Regions from separate parts of the Paenibacillus sp. BK720 genome, predicted to be linked through region 1. Evidence: riboswitches for the same ligand, from Rfam matches in the RefSeq annotation. Region 1 holds a riboswitch; each other region holds the start of a gene.
The links. Region 1 has a riboswitch for ZMP and ZTP ahead of FHT67_RS14210 (DJ-1/PfpI family protein). Riboswitches for the same ligand answer to the same signal wherever they lie in the genome.

Region 1 (7,863 bases):
CTTCATGACCGTGGCGTGCGGAGTCGTGAGATCATCGCAAGGCTCGTGAAGCTCCACAACTAACATGCGATGAGGAGTAAGCTTATGGATAATGGAGTCGATGGGACCGTCCTCTACAAGCTTGCCGTTATTAACGACAATAATTCTGCTGCAGAGCTGCTCCACGTCATCGAGATCATGGGTGGTCAGAATAACGGTAACGCCGCGGTTACGGTTAATCTCCTTAATGAAATTGCGGATCGCATGCTTCGCGTCGGCATCCAGCCCAATCGTAGGCTCGTCGAGGAATAAGACCGACGGCGAATGCAGCATGGCCGCCGCGATATCGCCGCGCATACGCTGTCCTAGCGACAGCTGGCGCACCGGGGTGTTGATGAATTCCTGCAGCTTCAGCACGTCGGTTAATACGGCGAGATTGTCGTCGTAGGCTTTTTGATCAATCTGGTAAATCCGGCGCAGCAGCTCAAACGATTCCCCGAGGCGCAAATCCCAATAGAGCTGCGTACGCTGCCCGAATACGACGCCAAGCTTGCGGACGACGGCTTTTCGGTCGGCTTGCGGGGAGATGCCGCATACCTTGATGGAGCCCGAGGTCGGATGGAGGATGCCGGTCAGCATTTTGATGGTGGTGCTTTTGCCGGCGCCGTTTGGTCCGATATAGCCGACAATCTCGCCAGGCGCGATGGAGAAGCTGATGCCGTTTACGCCGTTGAATTTCGTTTTCTTCGGGAAAAGAAGACTTTTGATCGAGCCGCGCAGCCCGCTTTCTTTTTTCACGATGATGTATTCTTTCACGAGATCCTTAACCTCGATAACGGTTTCCATTCCAGTTCGATCCCCCTATGGCTTAAGAGCCTGCGCTCTCGTAATTTTTCATGCCGAATTTGAAGATGCCGCCCGCAATCAGGAAGCAGATCACGCCCACGAGCGGTGTCCACAGCGCAAAGCTTAGCGGAAGGTCGAGGCCGCCGCTGTCCGCATTCAGAAATTCGGCGGCAGGATAGAAGCTGATGAACCCGATTGGGATGATGAAGGTGAATAACGCCTGCAGGAAATACGGGTACATGCTAAGCGGATACATGGTTGCGCGCTCCAGCATCGTCAGGGCGAAGCCAACCATGGAGCCGTTGCGCTTGGTCCAGAAGGCGATAGTTCCGAGGCTCGTGAACAGCGCGGCACGGATCAGAATACCGCCGATCAGCACGAGAATCAGCTTGCCGATGTTCGCGAGCGTCCAGTCAAAGCCGGCAATTTCGGCCCCATAGAGGAAGATGATTACGCCCGGTATGCAATCGATTAACCCGATAAAATTCACGTAGCTCGCAACCAGCTGGAAGAAAACGTTCATCGGTCGGAGCAGAAGACGGTCGAAGCCGCCGTTAATGACCATATGGTCGATACTCCACGTATTGATGAAGAAGACGACAAAGATGCCGTGGCTGATCAGGCCTAGTCCATAGAGGAAGGTAAGCTGCGGGAAATCCCAGCCGTTAAGCGCCTGGAAGCGGTCGACGATAATCTTGAGCATCCAGATGCCGGAGAAGTATTGAATCGGAATCATGAGGAGCCAGCTGAACAGGAACAGCGGATACTCGAGCTGCCGCTGCACGGCGAGGCGCGCCCAGCAGGAAGCGACGGAAACATAATGCTTGATCGTAGATACCATAAGGACGTTCTCAGCCTCCCTGGATTAACGTTTTTTTCTTCGTGCGCGCCCAGCCGGCTGCCAGGATGAGACACAGAATCGCAACCCACGCCGCCTGCACAGCCATGGAGGTTAAAGCTTCGGACGTGCTTGTGTTGCCGATATAAATGCCGAGCGGAGTCTGGTACGTGTACTGGAAAGGCAGAAATTTCGAGACAGTCTGCACCGATTCCGGAAAAAACCAGAGCGGCACGATGCTGCCGGACAATACGCGGACGATCGCGTCCTTGACGTTCCCCATATTGCCGAGCTCCATCACCCAGAAGGCGATCAGTCCGATAAGCGCGCTGAGCAGCCATAGAATGGCGTAGCTTAACAGGCAGCTTGGAAGGAAGAGCAGGAAGCTACGGAAGGAGGCTGGCCACGGAATACCAAAGAAGACGGAGGCAAATACAACAAGCGGAAGGGCCCTGTTTAACAAGGAACTGAGCATTTCACCGATATCTTCGGCCAAATAGCAGGCAAAAAGAGGGATGGGACGGTAAAAGTCGGTGACAATCTGGCCTTCCCGTATTTTGTAATAGATGGTATTCTGTACATCGCATACGAAAATGGTAGAGATAATGATCGAGAGAATGGTATAGGTCGTAATATCCTGCAGGCTGAGCGATTCTACCGATCCGGAGCCGCCTTTGTAAGCCGTCTGCCATAAGAATACGGAGGCCAGCATCAGAATAAGATTGGTGGCAACGGAAGTGAATACTTCGAACCGGTAAGTCAAGTTAATGAGAAGCTTCATTTTCGTTATATACCAGTAAGCCTGAAGCATATTAGCCCCCTTGAAAGTGACTTCATATGTAAAATATGACAATTGCAATGCTCTTATATTAATCGATTTCATTCAAGTAGGCTATGGATATTTTTAATATAGTTATTTATAAGGTTCGGCCCAAGATTGCGGGGGAGGTGCAACAGGAATGGTTATGATTCTAATCATCCTGATCGTGGCTATTTACTTAACGCTGCTGAACTTTAAGCGGCTTAAAAAGCTGGCCAAAGGGTTGAGATGGCTCTTGTATGCGTTATTGCTTTTCCTCCTATGCGACGGCATTTATTCCTCTGTGAGGCATTTTAGCCCGGATAACGCCGTACATCATCTTATTCCCGGTCTCTGCATGGCTTTGCTGATCGAAGGAGCGCGATATGTCTTTAGAAAAAGGCGTGACCATGAAAAGAACTGGTCCGTGGATGACTATCCGATCGAATACCTTCGCCAGAAGGGAGCGGGCATCCCTTGGGAGGCAAGCATTAAAGACTGGCAGGAGATGAAAGGAGCAGGCGAAGACCGTGAGGAAGCTTACCTGGATCTGGTCAAGAGGTTTAACGCCTTTAAAAACGAGGAAAATCAGCTGCCTGAACCGTTAAGTTTAAAAAGGAGGTAAGGAATAATGCTGAACATAAAAATAACCGACAGTGATTTTATAGGAGGCAGCCCCGAGTATCTGGATACCGTCTCCCGTTATGCCGCAAGGGGAGTGTTATTCAACAGCCGGGGACAGGTTGCGATGATGCATATGGCCGAGCTTGGTCTCTATAAGCTGCCCGGCGGAGGAATGGAGGAAGGGGAGTCGCCGGAGGAGGCCTTTGTCCGGGAAATAAAGGAGGAGACCGGCTGCGATGCGGAAGTGATCCGGAGGCTTGGTTATGTAGAGGAGCATAAGAATCGGAACGGCTTTCTGCAGCATTCGCATTGTTATCTTGCGAAAGCGCGGCATGTTACGGGTACAACGTCACTCACCGCAGCCGAAGAACAGCTCGGAATGTCCGTTCAGTGGCTGTCCGCCGCACAAGCGCTGGATATTATGGGAAATGCAGTAGCGGGCGGCAGAGATAATCACGCCAAGCTTTTTATGCTTATGCGCGACCGGGCTATCCTGAAAGAGGCCGTGGAATTCATGGAGAAAGAGGGCTTTTTATAGGCCTTTTTTCCAATATATACTTTATTGTAATTGCCTATGAAGATTATTGTTTTTATATATTATTCAAATAGGCTTCTTGGTTATATGATGGATTAAATATATAAAAGGGGAGAGGGATTAAAGATGAACAAGTCCATCTATGACTTTCAGGTAAATGAGATAAATGGGGAGCCTATTCATCTGTCTGCTTTTTATGGCAGGGTTCTTCTAATCGTGAACACAGCAAGCCAGTGCGGCTATTCCAAGCAGTTCGAAGGCCTGCAGCAGTTGTACGAAAAATATTGGATGCACGGCTTCGAGATATTGGGCTTCCCGTGCAATCAATTTAACGGCAAAGAACCCGGCAGCCATGCGGAGGTAGAAGAGCATTGCCGGCGCAAGGCCGGGGTAACCTTCTCGCTGTTCGAAAAGGTGGAGCTTCGCGGAGAGACTGTTCATCCGCTCTTTCAATATTTGACGGAGCAGGCGCCTTTCCGGGGCTTTGACCCGAACAATTCCGATGAGCTGTGGATGAAGGATTTTCTCCTGCAGAATCATCCGGACCTGTATGAAGGCGACGGCGTAAAGTGGAACTTCTGCAAGTTCCTCGTGAACCGGGAAGGAAAAGTAATCGCCCGATTCGAGCCAACGACGCAGCCAACCGATTTGGAACTGGCCATCGAGGAGGCATTGTCCTCGGAGCAATCATGAAGCCGTAATTCCAAGAATAATCATTGGCCGATGCTTCTCAAGAAGCTTCGGCTTCTATTTTTTTAGCGATCAAACCTCGCCTTAAATTGTTCTTTGTCTCCGTTAAAAACGTTAATATCGACGTACGCATCAATGCCGGCGGTATGGCCCCGGTTGTTGTATTGCCAAAATAACCAACGGCGGTCATCCCGTAAGCGTGGATGCTTGACGATATCCCTGATCCAGATCTCGTAATCCTCGAAGCTGCCTGCTATATAGGTGTTATAGGTATCGTAGGTTGCATACAGGATGGGCCGTTGTTTATAATGCTCCTCGAGTCGGTTAGCGAGGGTCGTCAATTCCTGCTGAATGCTCGCGACATCCTTATCTAGAGCAATCTCGATATCGATAACAGGCGGGAGGTTAGCGGACTCATTAGGAACCTCTTCGATAAAATGTGCCGCCTGCTCAGCGCCGGTGCTTTGCGTCGTGAAGAAGTGATAAGCGCCGATCCTCATCCCTTGGCTTCTGGCCTGCTCCCAATTAGACTTGAAATTCTCATCCGTCATATCCTTGCCTTCCGTAGCCTTGATATAGACGAACTGCCATTTGCCGCTGCCGGCAACCTTGCCCCAATCCATCTCGCCTTGATAGTGGGACACATCGATCCCTTGTACCTTGTATTTAGAGGCGAACAGGCTGTTATGCCAGATAATGCCTTTGTACTCCAATACTCCGGCAATCATGAGGAGCAGCAGTAAGCATGCGGTGATTTTCTGCCATCTTTTTAGCTTCATAGTCACCTATCCTTTATTCCTGTCTCCATGTCTGGTTCAGCGCTTTCCAGATACATAGACGATAGCTTGTCCCTATTTGTTCCAGCAAAAATTTAACTTGCTCCGCTTATGTGCCCGGTTTATGATAAAAGTAAATATCTGGTATGTGCGACTGGCGTAAACGTGGAGAACCACGAGGGAGCACGTATGTCATCCGCCGTACGCCTGGGCAGAGTATCGGTTCTCGTTAGGAGACCGATGCTCTTTTTTATTATTAGGATGAGGGGATGAGAGGATGCAGCGAAGAAGGAATGTAGCCATTCTGATCTACGACAATGTTGAAGTGCTGGATTTTACGGGACCGTTTGAAGTGTTTATTGCGGGCAGCAATCGCGGGCAGGATTTCCATGTGTTCACCGTGGCGGAGAATAATGGCCCCGTTACGGCTCTAGGCAATTTGAGCGTCAATCCCGCCTATACCATCCAGGATTGTCCCAAGCCGGATATCGTGCTTATCCCGGGCGGCTGGGGCTCCCGTCAGGAAATGCATAACAAGGTGCTGACCGATTGGATCAGGAAATGCGCCGACGAATCTGAGCTGCTGCTGTCCGTCTGCACGGGCGCGCTGCTCCTCGCGAAGGCTGGCGTGCTGGAAGGGCTGAAGCTGACGACGAATCGCCTTGCAACGGAAGAGCTAAGACAGGTTGCTCCAGCATCCGCTGAAATCTCCGAGACCGCCAGGTATGTAGATAACGGGAAGATTATTATGTCCGCGGGTATTTCGGCCGGCATAGACATGTCCCTCTACGTCATCAGCCGGCTTCATGGCGAGGAGAGAGCGCTGCATACCGCAAAATTGATGGAATACGATTGGGTGCAAAAAGAGCATTCCTGATCAAATATTTGTGCCGTTTTCCTGATAGGATAACCGTAACGATGAGCGAGGAGCTGGATCAATCTTACGAATGGAACATTATACCCGAATCCAATATGCGATTACGTTTATAGAAGAACAACTGCAGGAAGCGCTTAGCCTGGAGACGATAGCGGCCCGGGCGGGATTTTCGCTGTACCATTTTCAAAGGCTATTCCATGCCGTCACGGGCTTTACGGTGCAGGAGTACATTCGGAAGAGAAGAATGAGCAGGGCTGCCGAAGAGCTGAGGGTTACCCGCCATACGGTGCTGGATATCTCGGTGTCTTACCAATACGGTTCGCAGGAGGCATTTACCCGTGCTTTTGCCGGTTATTTCGGCATGGCGCCGGCGCAGTACAGGAAGAAGCAGCCGCTGCTGGCCTTGCAGCTCCCCATTGACCTCGTCGCATTAACGGCAAATATCCGAGGAGGATTAACGATGTACAAACCGGACATTATCGAACGGCCTGCGACCCGCATTATTGGCTATAACTATCCAACCAATCTGAACAACGAGCGGTATTTCGAAGAGATCCCGGGCTTCTATGCGCATTTCGGCAGTCAGGAATACTTTGCGCGTATTCCCAATAAAGCGCGGCCGGCTTTTGCTTACGGTATCCCCCATAGCTATGGCGAGGATGGAGCCTTTTCGTTCCTTATTGGCGAGGAAGTCACCTCGTTTGCGGAGGTGGAGGACGGGTTCGCCTGTCTGGAGCTTCCCGGCGGCAAGTATGCGGCTTTCCGCAACGGAACGATGCCCGAAGTTGGGCAAAACGCATGGAAATACATCTATGGAACCTGGCTGCCTAACAGTAATTATGAGCGGGGAGAGGGACCGGACTTTGAAGTCACGGATGTCTTAGCCTCCACGCCGGAAAAAATCAGCATGACCATCTATATCCCGATTCGTTAAGCCGCTTCTGGGCGGCTGCCCGAAGGCGGTAAGAAACCTATAAGAGCATGCCGGAGCATCCGGCATGTTTTCTTTTGGTTATAAGCGGATAACTAAAAAATTCCACAATTATATTGACAGTCGATATATCGGGACTTAATATATAAGCATAAGATATATCGACAGACGATATAGACTGTGTGGACGGGAAGGATGAAATGTTGTGAAAGAAATGCTGCCGCTTACCGAGGCTTTTTATTATATCCTGATTGTTCTCTATACGGAGCCGTCGCACGGATACGGAATTATGCAGGATACCGAGAGGAAGAGCGGAGGGCGCGTAAAGCTTGGTGCCGGTACCTTGTACACGGCACTTAATACCCTGCTGAATAAAGGACTGATTGATCATTATCCCGTTCCGGAAGGGACGGACGCGCGCCGCAAAATGTATGCCATTACGGAGACCGGCAGGCAGGTAGTGGAAGCCGAGATCGCAAGGCTGGAAGAGCTTCTAAACGTTGGGCGGCAAGCCCTGATCATGAAGAAAGGGTGAGGCGGATGAGCGACAAGCTGATTAAGCGGAATCGGCTGACGATGAGCTGGAACTATGAGAAGGAAGAGCAGTGGCTTAACGATATGTCCCGTGACGGACAACATTTCAAGAAAGCGAGTATGCTGAGCAGCTTCTTCACCAAAGATGAATCGGTCCGGTATACGTACAGGCTGGATTACCAGACGGGCCAAAGGCTTGGAAGCGGCAAATTTCAGGAGTATATTGATTTATATCGGGACGCCGGCTGGGAATACGTCAGCTCGTACGGCTCGCTCTGGCATTATTTTCGCAGGGAGTGGCAGCCAGGGGAAGAACCGCGGCTTTATACGGACCGGGACTCGCTGATTCATCTGTATAAAAGAATGCAAAGGGTTATGGCCATTATGATGCTTGTTAATTTGGTTATCATGCTTGCCAATATGGTTAATCTGCG
Region 2 (7,863 bases), on a different contig from region 1:
GATGTTGATGCCTTCCGCGATCAGCGTCTCGGACAATACTTTCGCGTTGCTTACCACTTTTTGCGCGTATTCCTTGAACGATGGTTGAAGGGCTTCGCCGAATGCAACGGCTTTTGCTGCGATAATGTGCATCAGAGGGCCGCCTTGCGAACCAGGGAATACCGCTTTATCGATTGCCGCTGCCCAAGGCTGACGGCAAAGAATCATGCCGCCGCGAGGACCGCGGAGCGTTTTGTGAGTTGTTGTCGTAACGAAATGCGCATGAGGCACCGGGTTCGGATGCAGACCGGCTGCAACAAGACCCGCGATATGAGCCATATCCACCATGAACAACGCGCCTACGTCTTGAGCGATTTGGCCAAGCTTCTCGAAATCGATTGTACGCGGGTATGCGCTCGCGCCGGCAACGATCAGACGAGGACGGTGTTTGAAGGCCGCTTTGCGAACTTCTTCATAGTTGATCGTAAATGTATCTTCTTCTACGCCGTAAGCAACGAAGTTGTACAAAAGACCGGATGCGTTAACCGGGCTGCCGTGCGTCAAATGACCGCCGTGAGCCAGGTTCATGCCAAGAACCGTGTCGCCTGGTTTGAGAACGGCAAGGTATACCGCCATGTTCGCTTGAGCGCCGGAGTGAGGCTGAACGTTCGCGTGCTCGGCGCCAAAGATTTCTTTCGCGCGCTCGCGTGCGATGTCTTCCACAATGTCCACATGCTCGCAGCCGCCGTAGAAGCGTTTGCCGGGGTAGCCTTCTGCATATTTATTCGTCAGGACCGAACCCATAGCTTCCAGAACCGCTTCGCTTACGATGTTCTCGGATGCGATCAGCTCGATGTTGTCGCGTTGGCGCTGCAGCTCAAGGCCCATTGCCTTCAATACTTCAGGATCTTGGTTACGTAAGTTTTCCATTGTGAAAAGCCTCCTAAATATAATTATTCGCAAGTTCCTGACGTCTGCTCTGACGCCAGGCCGCTGTCTTCCAAGGTGTATACCGCTCGCGCTCCGCCGATCAGCTTAGGCCGCGAAAAAGCCATCGTGACATGGGCTGCGCCAATCGACCGGATGGACGGTCTGACCGGAACGGCAACCCGGCGCAGGTGCATGCCGATAAAGGTATCGCCGATATCGATTCCCGCATGCGCCTGAATCGTTTCAACCAAGCAGGCATTCGGCAAATGCCGGAAAGCATAAGCGGCCATGGATCCTCCCGCTTTCGGAACGGGAACGGCCGCAACCTCATCCAGCCCATACTTGTCCGCCGCCTCGCGAGGGAGGACAAGCGCCCGGTTCAAATGCTCGCAGCACTGGTAAACCGGATAAAAGCCTACATCCTTACGGACCGCTTCAATGCCCGCATAAATCTGCGCGGCCGTCTCGACCGTTCCCGAAGTGCCGATCCGGTGGCCAAGCACCTCGCTTGTGCTGGTGCCGATGACAAGCAGCTGTCCGGCTCTAAGTCCCCCTGCCGCGACAAGCTCCCGCACAATCGTCTCCACATCGGCCGCAATAGTAATGGTTTCCTTTTGATTGTTCATGCCGAGATACCTCCTCAAAGATAAGAATGATCACATCTAGCGCTTCAGGATTAATTACACCGATAGCCTGTTAATTAAGCGGTTAATGATAATTCTCGCCTCGAAAGCATGGACCTAAGGATGAACCGTAAACTGCTGCTCGATTTCCTTCACTTTCCGGACACGCCCTACATGTCGCTCGCCACCCGAGAACGGCGTCTCCATCCAGATGCGGACAATTTCCTGCGCAAGACCAGGGCCGATAATACGCTCGCCCATCGCAAGCACGTTCGTATCGTTATGCTCGCGGGTTGCTTGTGCCGAAAACATGTCATGCACCAGCGCGCAGCGGATACCGGGAACTTTGTTCGCCGCGATTGACATGCCGATACCCGTGCCGCAAATCAGAATGCCGCGGTCAGCTTGGCCGCTGGCCACTCTGTCCGCCACAGGCAGCGCGTAATCGGGATAATCCACCGACTGGCTGCAGTCGCAGCCCAAGTCTTCAATTTCATGACCAAGCGATAAAAGAAACGGAACAATTTCATCTTTCAGACGGTAACCCGCATGATCTGCACCAATTGCAATTTTCAACGCAAAACCCTCCTGCTAGTTGTCGAATCATACGGACTTATTATACCTAAAATCCTCAAAAAGACGAAAAAAGAGCATGACATGCTATGACTAGCATGCTGCTCTTTGCCCAGGCGACCGGCCGTATGTTCCGATGCTCCACCGTGGTTACCCACTTCCGTCGCCAGTTACATCGGAAACCGTCTTTGTTACCTTCATGATAGCTTATTCAACCATGAAAATCAATCAAATATACGCATAAATCGAGCCTTATTCCGGCATGGAATTTCATCCCTTTTGAAGCATTTGAAGGAGGGCCTTCAGGCTCTCTTCGATTTCTTTGGCGCAGCTCTCGTACATGCCGAGCGTCCCGCCGAACGGATCGGCGATATCGAAGCTGGGGATCCTGCGCTCCAGCTCCAGCAGACGGGAACGCTCCGCGGCCGACAGCTGCTGACCCAGCGCCTGCTTCATATGCATCTCCGTATACAGGCGTTCGAGTTCTTCGATGTCTGCCTGAACGGACGTGTCCTGGTTGACGTATTCCTTGAGCGTATACGCTTTATCCACCGCTTCAGGGAAATAGTTAAGCAAGCCGCGTTTATGTCCGGCTGTCATCGTTAGAATGAGATCCGCCCAAGCAACGGCTTCGCCGCTTAACGCGCGCGACGAGCCGCGGTGCTCGACCGATTTGCCCCGCAGCGTCGTAGCCGCATGCGACGAGATCGGCAGACCGTCAATGGTAGATACGCCGGCGGAGCGGACCTCGACCGAAATCCCCTTTTGCTCCGCCATCGCCCTCAGCATGGCTTCCGCCATCGGCGAACGGCAGGTATTGCCGGTACAAACAAACAAGATGCGCGTCATGCTGCATTCCCCTTTCTGGTATAGCTGATTTCATTGTTGATTTCTAGAATATAAATAAAAGACCGAAAACGAGCAGGATCGCCCCGCCAAGCGCCTCCCCGTAGCCGCCCAGATTCTCGCTGACCCGGCGTCCAAGCAGCAGCCCCAGCACGGACATCAAGCCGCCGAAAAAACCAAACAATAAAACCGTCAGCAAAATATCGGCCTCGAACATGCCCAAAGTTACGCCAACGGAGAAGGAGTCGATGCTGACGCTGAACGCAAACAAGAACGTTCCGACCGAGGAACGGTAGTCCATCGTTTGGACCGATTCCCCTTTGAGCGAGCTGTAAATCATGTGTCCGCCAAGCAAAAGCAGCAGCACGCCCGCAGCCACCGTCGCCACATGGCCAAGCAGTCCGCTGACGAAATGTCCGGCATAGATGCCGCCAAGCGGCATTAGCACATGGAATAATGCGATGATGCTGCTTAACCGGAGCACATCCCGCAGGCGAATCCCCTTCAGCCCGATTCCGATTCCTAACGAAAAAGCATCCATGCCAAGCGCAACCGCCATAATGAGCAGTGTCGCGAATTGTCCGGCATGCAAAGTTGCATCAGTCACGCTATCGCCCCCATGTCCACATCCATTCCTAACCAAGATATGCGGACAAGGGGACAAACATACTATTCTATACGCGGACGATTTGATGTCCGGCCGCCTTCGCCAGACGGTTCATAAGAGCAAGACCGATTCCTTCTTCCGAGCAGCCTTCCGCCCATATGCGCTGCACGCCTTCCGAGTCAAACCGGCGAAGCGCGGCATACAGATTATGCGCCGCCTGCTCCGGATGCAGCTCGCTGCCGTAACTGAGAATCAGGTCGGCATCATAAGCGTTTGCTCTTTCGTCGAAAGTCAGAACACCTGTCTTTAGAGACGTTGTTTTTGAACGGCCTAGCTGTTCCTGAATATATCTTACCGCATTCGAAGGCTCGCCCAGTACGATCCGAAGATCGCCCGCAGGCGCGTAATGCGTGTATTTCATGCCGGGCGAGCGCGGGGCTTCGGATACATCCGCTTTGTCCGCCGAAGGCGCATCGATTACCGCTTCCGGCGCTGCGGCCCGCAGCCGCTCGGCCGTAATCCCCCCGGGACGGAGAATACGGATTGTATTCGAATCGGGCAGCTCCACAACGGTTGATTCCAGTCCGACGCCCGTTGCGCCCCCGTCTACGATTCCGCTGATTTTCCCGTCCAGATCCTCCAGCACATGCGCTGCAAGCGTGGGGCTGGGCCGGCCGGAGCGGTTCGCGCTGGGAGCTGCCACCGGACAGCCGGATTGCCGAATGAGGGCAAGCGCGGCCGGATGATCCGGCATTCGGATGCCGACGGTGGCCAGCCCCGCCGTAACAAGCGGAGAAACAGCCTCGGGGCGTACCGGGAGCACAATCGTTAGCGGACCCGGCCACAGCTCGCTCATCAGACGGCGGGCAAGCTCCGGATAAGGCAGCACAAGCTCCTCCAGCTGATTCTCATCCGCGATATGCACGATAAGAGGATTATCCGACGGCCTGCCTTTTGCCTTGAATATGCCTTCGACCGCCTTTGTGTTGCGGGCATCGGCGCCTAGTCCGTATACCGTTTCGGTCGGAAAAGCAATCAGCTCTCCGTCCCGCAGCAGCGCAGCCGCTTCCTCCAGTTGGCCGGCCAGCGCATCGGCGGAAGCCGCCTCCGCAACCCGCCAAACCTTCGTTGTTATCATCTCTATCCTTCAATCCCTGCTATACAAAGTAATCATTCATCATCTAACTGCCCCCATTATAGCATATACCTTCCGAATTGCAGAGCGGCGGCCCTTCACCGGGCGACTATGCGCCTTTGAAGAACCGCCGCGCGGAACTTGCATTAGAACAGGCTTTTCAGCCAATTGATGAATTGCTCAATGATTTCCAGCAGGAAAAACTTTGCTTGCGGCGCTTCGCCTTGCTTGTTCTCGTCTTGCGGCTTTTGAACGGAGGCTTCGGATTTGCCTTCCTTGCCGTCAGAGGCTTTTTCAACCTTTTCGTTTTCTTTATGATCAGCGGAAGCGGCTTTTACCGTCTCCGCCTTTGCAGCGTCGGCGTCCGGATCGGCTGCAACGGCTTCGCCTGTTGCGGCGTCAATGAAGCACAGCGGCGGAAACAGCACGCACCACCAGTTTTGGCCTTTGCCTTCGCCAAGCGTAATCAGGAGAGCTTCATAGTTGCCTGCAGGATACACTTCGTTGCTGTACATTTTGGTCGGGAACGGCACCTGTCCAAGCTCTGCATGGTAATTATAATCGAACCCGCGGCTTGCCAGCACGTCGGCGACGATACCTTCGATTTCGTCCATATGATCAAGCACCGTTTGGCGCGCTTCTTCAATGGTTTGCGGACCCGCCACCCAATTGTCCATCGCTTTCACCACGGCATCGCGGACAACGCGCTTTACGGCCTGGTCGGCAGGGGAGTCCGAATTGGCCAGGATGCGCAGACGAATGGAATCCTGCGGAATAATCGTATCGACCACAGCCGCATCCGTACGCTGCTGCTCCCAGCTCATCACAAGAACAAACAAAACGATAATCAACAAAGCATAAGATTTACGGAAATAAAAAAGGGAATTAGTGCGGTTCATCATAACACAAGCTCCTCTCGATCGCACCCGTCGGTGCGTCAGCTTGCGTTCCGGAACGTATCTATCCGTCATTATGTCCGCGTTCCCGGCTCTATAAACCTAGCAGAGGAAATGAAAATGATAGAGTTGTTTTCATAAACACAGTGGCCTGTGCATGAGGAGGGAAATGTAACGTGGAGGAGCAAAGGTAAGGGGCAGCTGTAACACGGTTTTTCCGTGTCGCAGCGAGGGATATCCGGGTAAATAAAAACACGCTGCCGGCATCGGATGATGCACCTGCAGCGTGTTTGAAGAATTACTTTGTTGTGCGGACGGCGATGACATGGCGCTCGATGCCGCCGTAGTCGGTAATGATCCGGATGTCGTCCCACTCGCCGACATCCCGCAGCAGCGCGGCAACGTCATGGGCTTGACCCATGCCAAGCTCAAAGGCGACAATACGCGGCAGCTGCGCAAGCGACGGCAGCTGCTCCACCATGCGGCGGTACGGATCCAGCCCGTCCGCCCCGCCGTCCAGCGCGAGGCGCGGCTCGTAATCGCGCACCTCGGGCTGGAGGCCCGCCAGATCATCCGCCGGAATATACGGCGGATTGGACACAAGCACATCGATGCGGATGTCCTCCGCATCGGGTGCCCCTGCGGCGCCGCGCTTCGCAAACGGTGCCAGCAGGTCGCCCTGCACGAACGCCATGCGGCCCGCCGCCTCATGGCGGACCGCGTTCGCGCGGGCGACCTCAAGCGCGTCCGGCGACAGATCGGACGCGCTTACGCGCCATCCGGGACGCTGCGAAGCAAGCGTCACGCCGATGGCGCCGGTGCCGGTGCCGACGTCAACCACCGTCGGCGCCTCAGCCCCGTCCGGCGGCCACAGCCTATCGGCCGCCTCAAGCACGGCCTCGACGAGCAGCTCCGTCTCCGGCCGCGGAATAAGCGTGGCCGGCGTAACCGTAAACGGCCGGCCGTAGAACCATTCCTCGCCGATGATATACTGCACCGGCTCGCCCGCCGCCTTGCGGCGGATCAGCTCGACCCATTCCGCGGCGTGTTCCGCCGGAAAGGGCTCGCCGAGGTCGCGCAGCATCGCTGACCGCTCGATGCCAAGCACATGCATCAGCAGCCGCTCTACGTTGGAGCGCGGCTCCATAACGCCAAGCCCCGCCAAAAACGAAGAAGCCTGCATGCAGGCTTCCCTAATGGTAAACGACGGTGCAAAAAACACCTCTTCGTCTTTATGAACGTTCATCTCTCTAGCTTCCCTTCCTTGGGAGTCTTTGGACTCGAAGGTCTTAGTTAAGCTCTCTCTCCAGCAATTCCGCCTGCTCGGCAATCGTCAGCGACGATACGATCTCTTCCATGTCGCCGTTCATAACCGAATCCAGCTTGTGCAGCGTCAGGCCGATACGATGGTCCGTAACGCGGCTTTGCGGGAAGTTATACGTGCGGATACGCTCGCTTCGGTCGCCCGTGCCAACCTTCAGCTTGCGCTCGCCAGCGTACTTCGCTTCTTCCTCCTGGCGGCGGATATCGTAGATGCGGGCACGCAATACTTGCAGCGCCTTCGCTTTGTTCTCGTTCTGCGATTTGCCGTCTTGGCAGGTCGCCATAATGCCGGTCGGCACGTGAAGCACGCGAACCGCCGACTTCGTCGTATTAACGGACTGACCGCCTGCGCCGCTGGAGCAGAACGTATCGATCCGGATATCCTTATCGAGAATTTCCACCTCGACCTCTTCGACCTCCGGCATAACCGATACCGTCGAAGTCGACGTATGAATACGGCCGCCCGATTCCGTTACCGGAATACGCTGAACGCGGTGAGCGCCGCTTTCGTATTTCATTTTGCTGTAGGCACCCTTACCGTTGATCATGAAGATAACCTCTTTAAAGCCGCCGAGATCGTTCTCGGAGAGGTCCATGAGCTCTACGCGCCAGCCCTGAGCATCCGCGTATTTCGTGTACATGCGGTACAGATCGGAAGCGAACAATGCCGCTTCGTCCCCGCCTGCCGCGCCGCGGATCTCGACGATAACGTTCTTGTCGTCGTTAGGGTCCTTCGGCAGAAGAACGATACGGATCTTCTCGTCCAAAGCCGCCTTGCGCTCGGACAGCTCTTCGATCTCCATCTTAACCATCTCGCGCATTTCGTCATCGAGCTTCTCGCCTTGCATAATCTTGGCGTCATTCAGCTGCTCCGACACTTGCTTATATTCTGTGAAGGCTTCATAAGCCTCTTGTAAATCCGATTGCTCCTTGGAATATTCCCGCAGGCGC
Region 3 (7,863 bases), 270 kb from region 1:
AACGCCGGCATTAGCGGTGTTGAAGCCGCGCTGGCCGAGGCGGGGATTAATAAGTCGTTCGCAGACTTATATGCCGACTACATGACGGCCGTTGTGCTAGACAGCGGTTATAAAGGGGACTCTTCCACCTACAAGTTTAATTCCATTGATCTGGCTCCCGATTTTGCAACCTCGGTTAAGACGGATAATATTACGCCTGCATGGGGAACAGACTTTAAGGTCCTCAAGCCCGATTCGAAAATTGATCACCTGTACTTCCAGGGACTTGACTTCCTGCGCACGAACTGGACGCCTGTTCAGGATCCAGACAAAGGAACGGTCCTTTGGAGCAATCAAGGCGATCAGGCAGACAACTTCCTGATCAAGGAGCTGGATTTGACAGGCCAGTCCAAGCCTGAACTCAGCTTTGATACGAGCTATAATATCGAAGAGCAATGGGATTTCGGCGTTGTGCAAGTATCCGAGGATGGAGGAAAGAGCTGGACGTCGCTCTCGAACGAGGATACGCGCAGCGATCTGGTCGAAGGAGGTTATCCGAAGACGGCAGCGAATCTGCCCGGCTTCACGGGCAGCTCGGAAGGCTGGAAGACGGAGACCTTTGATTTGTCCGCTTATGCCGGGAAGAAGGTGCTGCTTGGGTTCCGGTACCTGACGGACTGGGGCTTTAATGAAGCGGGCTGGTACTTATCCAATCTTCGTTTGAACGGAGCGGTGATCGATCCGATGTCCGACACCTCCGGCTTCAAGAGCTTGGAGCAGACGATCGGCCAATACGTGAATTATCAGGTAGAGTTTATCGGCCTCATGAAGAACTACGACAAGCAGAAGGATAAAGAACGAGGCAACCAGGTGAAAGTCATCCGGGTGCCGGATCTGATCAACATGTCGGAGTCGAGCCGCGTCGAGCTTGCCGATATGCTTCATAGCTCCAAATACGACCGTATCATTATGATGACGACGTATGCCGCGCCCGAAGGCAGCGTGAGCAGCGTGCCTTACGATTACGACGTAGTCTTAAAGTCTAGCGGGAAAAAGGGCAAGCCGTCTAATTAAAAAATAGAAGAAGACGCCAGGACCTCCTGCGCGTCTTCTTCTTTATCTCTAAACTCTCTACTCCGTATCCGGTTTTCTTTACTCGAAATAATCAAAATCCGCGTATTTCCGTTTTCGGCAGGAATCCTGGCAGCAGACGCCAACGAAGGCACCGTTGAAGTGGCCGAATTTGGAATGTTCGTCCGAGCATTTGCTGGCATCTAATACAGGACCGGCCTACGTCCATTCCTCGCCGTCCGGGGGAGTCATAAAAGCGCAACGCCTCCCCTTCGATGACGGCCCGCAGATAAACCCGATCCCAGCCGGCAATCGGCATCCGGGACAACTTACATTCGTTATTCGCAATTTGCGGAGCCTAACAAGGTGTCGCTGAAAGGGGATCCGCTTTTAACCTCGCTATTGTTGGCTACACTGTTGTTCTTTGTGCACAGCGAAGTAGAACGATTCGTGGCACCCGGAGCCTCTATTTTAGCCAGATTGTATTGGAGAGAATCCAACGTACTGCAAATTAATTTAGGATGCGGTTGCGGGTTACTTGCAGGGACTTGTTTTTAAGATCCTGGATCTCGCTCATTAGCGACGTCAGCGTGTCCGAATAATGCTGTTTCCGTTCCGCGTCCTTTAAGGAGGCTAGATTGATCTCGATTGTCAGTAATGCGGATTGCGCGGCGGCTTCGAACAGGATCGCGCCGATCCCCAGATCAGAGATGACGTTTTTGTTAGAAGACTCCGCAATGCGATGGGTGAACACAAGACCTTCCCGGCACACCTGCATGAGACGAAGAGGAACATCAATCGCCTGAATGGCAGCTTCGTGAAGCGCATTTGTACGTATCCGTTTCTCTTCGTCGGAGCTCTTAGGGAGCTTTAGCGCATCCATGTATCCATTAAAAGAAGCGATATCCGCCTGCAGCAGCTCTTCGCATTCTGCCGTTAAACGGCGCATCTTCTCTATGACTTCACTAATGGTGGATTGAATATCGGCGAATTTCTCGCCTTGAGTCAGGTTTCCGACCATGGAAGTCATTGAAGCTCCAAGCGCGGCAATTAGTGCGGCTACGCTTCCTCCGCCCGGGGTAGGATTGGAGCTGCCGGCTTGTCGCAGAAAAGAACGGATGGAATCATCCCATGTAATCGTTGTTGTCATCTACTTTACCTCCCCAAGCTGAAGGTCAATCGCCTTCATCAGATTCTCGTACAGGATAGCCGTTGTTAATGTTCCGACTCCGCCCGGTACAGGGGATACCGCCGCTGCGCTTGCTTGGACGCCGGCTGCTGCATCGCCGACTATTTTACCCTCCGGCGTTTCATTAATTCCCGCATCGATAATAACCAGATCGGGATGAACCATATCTTGCGTAACGACATTTGGACGGCCAACGGCAACAAAGGCGATCTCGGCATGGCCCAGATGAGAAGCGACGTCCGGTGTACGCGAATGGCAGACGGTGACGGTGGCGTTCTCGCGTTGAAGCATATGGAACAGCGGGAGTCCAACGGTCTGACCGCGTCCCACGAGCGTTACATTCTTGCCTTCAAGCGTATAACCGTGATGTTTCAGAAGCCGAATGCAGGATTGCGGAGTCGCCGGATAGAGACCGGTATGCCCCGTTACCGTTGCAAGCTTATTGTCGGGCGTAACCCCATCCACGTCTTTCAACGGGGAGATCGCCTTCTCGATCGCGCTTGCCGACAGATGCCGGGGCAGGGGGAGCTCCAGCATAATGCCATGTACGGATGGATCATGGTTCAGCCGATTAACAAGCTGAAGGATCTCTTCTTCCGCAACCTCTGCCGTGAAGGAGTGCAGCGTAAAAGCGACGCCAAGCTTCTCGGCAATTCTTTGCTTAGCCCCGGCATAATAGGCCGATGCGGGGTCTCCTTCAACCAAAATGGTTGCCATATGAGGCTGGACCCCAAGCTGCTCCCACTCCTTGACCTTCGTTCGGATTTCTTCGTATACCTGATCTGCCGCTTCCTTCGCTTTCAAAAGCTTCGTCATTCCAATCCCTCCATGCCTTTTTGTTCGTGAACGAAAAAAAGCACCCGCGGAAGGCTCGCGAAAAAACGCGAGTCTCTATCCTCAGATACTTTTCCCAGGCGAACGGAACGTTCAAGCTGTATGCTCCCTCGTGGTCCATTCCACTGTTTTCGCCAGTCGCATACAACGTTATTTTTCTTACTGTATCAAAAGATTGAAAGAAAGAAAAGCCTTCTCATCTAGTAATCTATTTCTTCCTTACGGCATACACATTAGTAGTCTTGGCTGGAAGATACATAGATTCCATGGAGGTACGATGCGAATGACGGTGCTTAAATACGTAATGGCTTTGCTTCTTTTTCTGGGCTTTAATCTGGAGGCGGCGGGCCGTGTGACGGCAATAGCCTCTTCTGCTGCTTCAGCTCCGGCAAAGCCTGCTGCCAAAGAGGACAAGCCGATTGAGATCAGCTTTGCGGGGGATATTCTACTGGACGGGAAGGTTGCGGCGAACATGGATAAGTATGGCGTGAATTATCCGTTTGAGAAGGTACGCAGCCTGTTATCCGGCTCCGACATCAGCTTCGCCAATCTGGAGACTCCGATCTCGACGCGCGGGCAAAAGGCGATCAAAACGTACACCTTCCGTTCCGCGCCCAAAACGCTGCAAGCGATCGTTAACTCCGGAATAGACGGAGTTTCCGTTGCGAATAACCATACGCTCGACTACGGGGTGGAAGCTCTGAGCGATACGCTGGACTACCTGGACGAATACAAGCTTGGCCACACCGGGGCTGGAAGCAATATCGACGAGGCGTTTACCGCCTACTCCAAGAAGGTCAACGGGAAGAAGGTAGCGATCGTTGGCATAAGCCGGGTGCTCTCGGGTCCAAGCTGGTACGCAGGGGATAACAAGGCGGGGATCGCCTCGGGTTACGATTTTGACACGATGATGCGTTACGTTAAGAACGCGGTTAAATATTCGGACATAACGGTTATCTATATTCACTGGAATAATGAATACCAGGATTACCCAGAGGATTATGCGAGAACGTATGCGAAAGCCTTTATCGACGCGGGGGTAGATGCCGTAATCGGCAGCCATAGTCATTGCCTGCAGGGGATTGAAACGTACAAGGGCAAGCCGATCTACTATTCCCTCGGCAACTTTGTCTTTACCCCAACGCAGCGTTCAAACAAAGCGTACGACTCCATGATTGCTACTCTGACGTTCGACGGGGACAAGGTGAGCAGTAAAATTACGCCGGTAAAAATCGAAAATACAAGACCGATTCTGCGGGATCAGGCTTATAACGAAACGACGTATTCGAAGCTGAGTAAGATTTCATTCAACGTGAAGGTCAACAAGGATGGGACGGTATCGGCAAAATAACGGCAAGAAGAGGGATTGAAAGCCCCCTGGCGAATTATTGTCCGATGGACAATAATTCCGGGGGGTTATGTTTTTGAGAATCGGTAAGTCCAAACTCAGATTCAGATTTCTGATCTTTTTAGCCTTGTTCATTGTCACGGTTGTTGTCATTAATGTCGTGTCCAAATATGCCGATCAAACCAGCTTTGCCGTCTCAACCGTAAAAACCGAGATCAACGGCAAGCTGAGCTTGAAGATCGGCTCGCTGAAGGGCACTTACACGGTGGACGATTTCTCCGTTGCGGATGCGGGTCCGGTAAATATCCCGTATGAGGCGTCTTCGGAGGAGGGGACGTTTATCCTCAAGGTCAGCCATGATAACGAGACCGTATGGGAGAAAACCGTAACCTCCCCGGAGAACGGCAGCATTGAATATAAGGCAATCAAGGAACGTTACAAAATTACGGTCGAAACCGAATCGGCGAAAAAGCTTGTCGTCAAGCTTTCGCGATAAGCTTAATAGAAAAGGCCCCCGATCCATCGATCGGGGGCCTTGCTTGCGTTTGGTTACATGGCTTCCATCTTCTGAGCCGTGTACAGCTTGTAGTAACGGCCGCGCTGGGCCATCAGCTCGCCATGCGAGCCGGCTTCGGCGATGCCTTTGTCGGCTACGTACATAATCCGGTCGCAGTTCTTCACCGTGGACAGACGGTGCGCGATAATAAACGAGGTCCGTCCCTTCAGCAATTCGTTCAGACCCTTCTGCAGCAGGCGCTCGGTCTGGGCATCAATCGACGAAGTAGCTTCGTCGAGAATCAGGATGCGCGGATTCGCGAGCAGCGTGCGGGCGAACGAGATCAGCTGGCGTTGGCCTTGGGATAGCTTCGAGCCTCGTTCGTTTACCTCGGTCATATAGCCATGCTCGAACTCGCGGATGAAATCGTCGGCGCATACGGTCTTGGCTGCGGCAATAATCTCTTCTTCCGTCGCGTCCAGCTTGCCGTAGCGGATATTGTCCATAATCGTGCCGGAGAAGATAAAGCTGTCCTGAAGCATAATGCCCATCTGGCTGCGCAGCGACTTCAGCGTCACTTCCGCAATGTCGTGACCGTCGATTAGAATCCGGCCCTCGGTAACATTGTAGAAACGAGAGATCAGGTTAACGACGGTTGTTTTACCGGCGCCTGTAGGGCCTACAAGCGCGATGCTCTCGCCGGCCTTCACATCAAACTTCAGGTTCTGAAGCACGTTGACGCCCGGGTCGTAAGCGAAGGTCACATCGTCGAAGGTGACCCGGCCTTTGATAGCCGGCAGCTCGCGCGCGTTAGGCACATCGCTGACCGTTACCGGTTCGTCAAGCGTCTCGAAGATCCGTTCCAGATAAGCAACGGCGTTGATAAAGCTGTTGTACAGGTTGGAAATATTAAGTATCGGCTGCCAGAAACGCGCCGCGTAGCTGCTCATCGCCAGAATAACGCCAAAGGTGACTTCGGCCGGGCTTAGCGCCAAGAGACCCACGAAATAAATGGACGTCGTTACGAGCGTCGTCAGGTTATCGACTGAGAACGGCACAAGGAAGTTGAAGTACATCGCTCTCATCCACACGCTGCGATAGTTTTCCGATAAGCGGGTGAACGTGCCCTCGTTATGTTTTTCCCGGGTGAAGATTTGCGTAACGCGAATGCCGCTAATGCTCTCCTGAAGATAAGCGTTCATATTGGAGCTCTTATTGGATACCGCTTGCCATGCCCGGCGCTGCTTCGTCTTGATCAGCAGCATGATGCCGATGAAGATCGGCAGACCGCCTATAATAAGAAGAGACAATCTGGCGTCAACCGCGAACATGAACGCCGCGATAAAGATCAGGTTGAGAATCTCCAGAATCAAGTTGATGATACCGTTGGATAAAACATCGGATACCGAGTTGACGTAGTTGACAACGCGGATCAGAATTTTGCCTTGCGGGCGGTCGTCGTAATATTGGAACGGCAGCTCCTGCAGGTGCTTGAACAGATCGGAGCGGATATCGAAGATAATATCCTGCCCGACGCGTGTCATAATGCGGGAGCGGATCGTTGCCAGAATAACGCTGACCACAATGGTCCCGAGCATTAACAACGACAGCCAGACAAGCCCGCCTTTATCCTTGGCGGGAATGGTCACGTCAACCACGTGCTGCATGATCAGAGGCGCGGAGAGTGCGATACCCGCCGACAGGGCGCTCAGCACGAAAGCGATAATCATCGGTTTCTTCTGGCGCTTGATGTAGACGAGAGCACGCTTGAAGTGCTTGATATTAAAGGGCGACTCCAGATTCTCGTCGATGTCGAATTTATTCCTTGCCATGAGCCGTCACCTCTCTCTCGATGCCTTCGTTCTGCAGCATAAATACTCCGTAATAATACCCGCGCCTTGCGAGAAGCTCGGCGTGAGTGCCTTCTTCGATAACCCGGCCGTTCTCCAGAATGAGGATCCGGTCGGCTTGCGCCGTTGTCGATACGCGCTGCGCGATAATGATTTTGGTGCAGGAGAATTCAAGCTCCTTCAGACTCCGCTGAATATGCTCCTCCGTCTCGTTGTCGACGGCCGAGGTCGTATCGTCCAGAATCAGAATCGGAGGCTGCACGGCCATCGCGCGGGCCAAAGCGATCCGCTGCTTTTGACCGCCCGACAGACCCACCCCGCGTTCGCCTACGACCGTATCGTAGCCTTCCGGCATTTTGCGGATAAAGTCATGGGCAGCGGCAAGCTTGGCGAACTTCGCCACGTCCTCCTCCGGCATATCCGGATTGCCGTAAGCGATATTGCCGTCAATCGTGTCGGAGAAGAGCAGGACGTCCTGCGTCGCTACCCCGATATTGCCGCGGAGCTCGTCAAGCTCCAGCTTGCGGACATCCTTGCCGTCCACGAGAACGCGGCCCTTCGTGACATCATAGAAACGCGGAATCATGTTGATCAGCGTTGTTTTGCCGGAGCCCGTGGCGCCCATGATGGCAACGGTTTCACCCGGCTCAATTTTAAAGCTGATATTTTCGAGTACCGTAGCACTGTCGTATTTGAAGCTGACGTTGTCGAATTCGATGCTGCCCTTATAGCGGTGCTTCACAACCGGCTTGTGCTCATTGACGATTTGAGGCTGTGCATAGTACACATCGATGATTTTGCTAAGGCTGGCGAAAAACCGCTGGATATCGTTAATAATAATGCCGATGTTGCGCATCGGGTTGGATAGACCCCAGATAAGCGCGGAGAACGCGGAAAACTCGCCAAAGGTAATCCGTCCGTCCATCACGAGCAGACCGCCCGCAATCATAAGAATGACGTTAAAGGCCTGGGACAAGGTCTCCAGATAAGGGAAATAATCAAGCCAGACCAACGCGGCCTTCTTGTTGGCCGTCGAGTAATTGACGTTCTTCTCGGTAAACTTCCGAATCTCGAACTCCTCGCGCGCGAAGGCCTT

Region 2: another riboswitch for ZMP and ZTP. It lies ahead of rpiB (ribose 5-phosphate isomerase B); the one in region 1 lies ahead of FHT67_RS14210 (DJ-1/PfpI family protein).
Region 3: another riboswitch for ZMP and ZTP. It lies ahead of FHT67_RS15300 (bifunctional 5,10-methylenetetrahydrofolate dehydrogenase/5,10-methenyltetrahydrofolate cyclohydrolase); the one in region 1 lies ahead of FHT67_RS14210 (DJ-1/PfpI family protein).

Annotation. Positions count from the first base shown of each region.
Region 1 is NZ_JAASRQ010000003.1:468,326-476,188, forward strand. Features, by position in the region: gene FHT67_RS14175 (ABC transporter ATP-binding protein) at 1-825, opposite strand, end outside; gene FHT67_RS14180 (ABC transporter permease) at 848-1,666, opposite strand; gene FHT67_RS14185 (ABC transporter permease) at 1,677-2,516, opposite strand; gene FHT67_RS14190 (hypothetical protein) at 2,623-3,087, shown strand; gene FHT67_RS14195 (NUDIX hydrolase) at 3,094-3,624, shown strand; gene FHT67_RS14200 (glutathione peroxidase) at 3,748-4,314, shown strand; gene FHT67_RS14205 (glycoside hydrolase family 25 protein) at 4,377-5,090, opposite strand; ZMP/ZTP riboswitch at 5,228-5,307, shown strand; gene FHT67_RS14210 (DJ-1/PfpI family protein) at 5,365-5,964, shown strand; gene FHT67_RS14215 (AraC family transcriptional regulator) at 6,035-6,898, shown strand; gene FHT67_RS14220 (PadR family transcriptional regulator) at 7,110-7,430, shown strand; gene FHT67_RS14225 (DUF2812 domain-containing protein) at 7,436-7,863, shown strand, end outside.
Region 2 is NZ_JAASRQ010000006.1:138,944-146,806, forward strand. Features, by position in the region: gene FHT67_RS22355 (serine hydroxymethyltransferase) at 1-909, opposite strand, end outside; gene FHT67_RS22360 (TIGR01440 family protein) at 933-1,535, opposite strand; gene rpiB (ribose 5-phosphate isomerase B) at 1,650-2,108, opposite strand; ZMP/ZTP riboswitch at 2,209-2,289, opposite strand; gene FHT67_RS22370 (low molecular weight protein arginine phosphatase) at 2,376-2,954, opposite strand; gene FHT67_RS22375 (manganese efflux pump) at 2,998-3,510, opposite strand; gene FHT67_RS22380 (L-threonylcarbamoyladenylate synthase) at 3,626-4,696, opposite strand; gene spoIIR (stage II sporulation protein R) at 4,840-5,592, opposite strand; gene prmC (peptide chain release factor N(5)-glutamine methyltransferase) at 5,888-6,835, opposite strand; gene prfA (peptide chain release factor 1) at 6,879-7,863, opposite strand, start outside.
Region 3 is NZ_JAASRQ010000003.1:741,320-749,182, forward strand. Features, by position in the region: gene FHT67_RS30525 (choice-of-anchor J domain-containing protein) at 1-1,053, shown strand, start outside; partial or broken gene FHT67_RS30015 (beta-xylosidase family glycoside hydrolase) at 1,132-1,206, opposite strand; gene FHT67_RS15295 (cyclodeaminase/cyclohydrolase family protein) at 1,562-2,200, opposite strand; gene FHT67_RS15300 (bifunctional 5,10-methylenetetrahydrofolate dehydrogenase/5,10-methenyltetrahydrofolate cyclohydrolase) at 2,201-3,055, opposite strand; ZMP/ZTP riboswitch at 3,141-3,225, opposite strand; gene FHT67_RS15305 (CapA family protein) at 3,357-4,424, shown strand; gene FHT67_RS15310 (hypothetical protein) at 4,498-4,917, shown strand; gene FHT67_RS15315 (ABC transporter ATP-binding protein) at 4,971-6,749, opposite strand; gene FHT67_RS15320 (ABC transporter ATP-binding protein) at 6,736-7,863, opposite strand, start outside.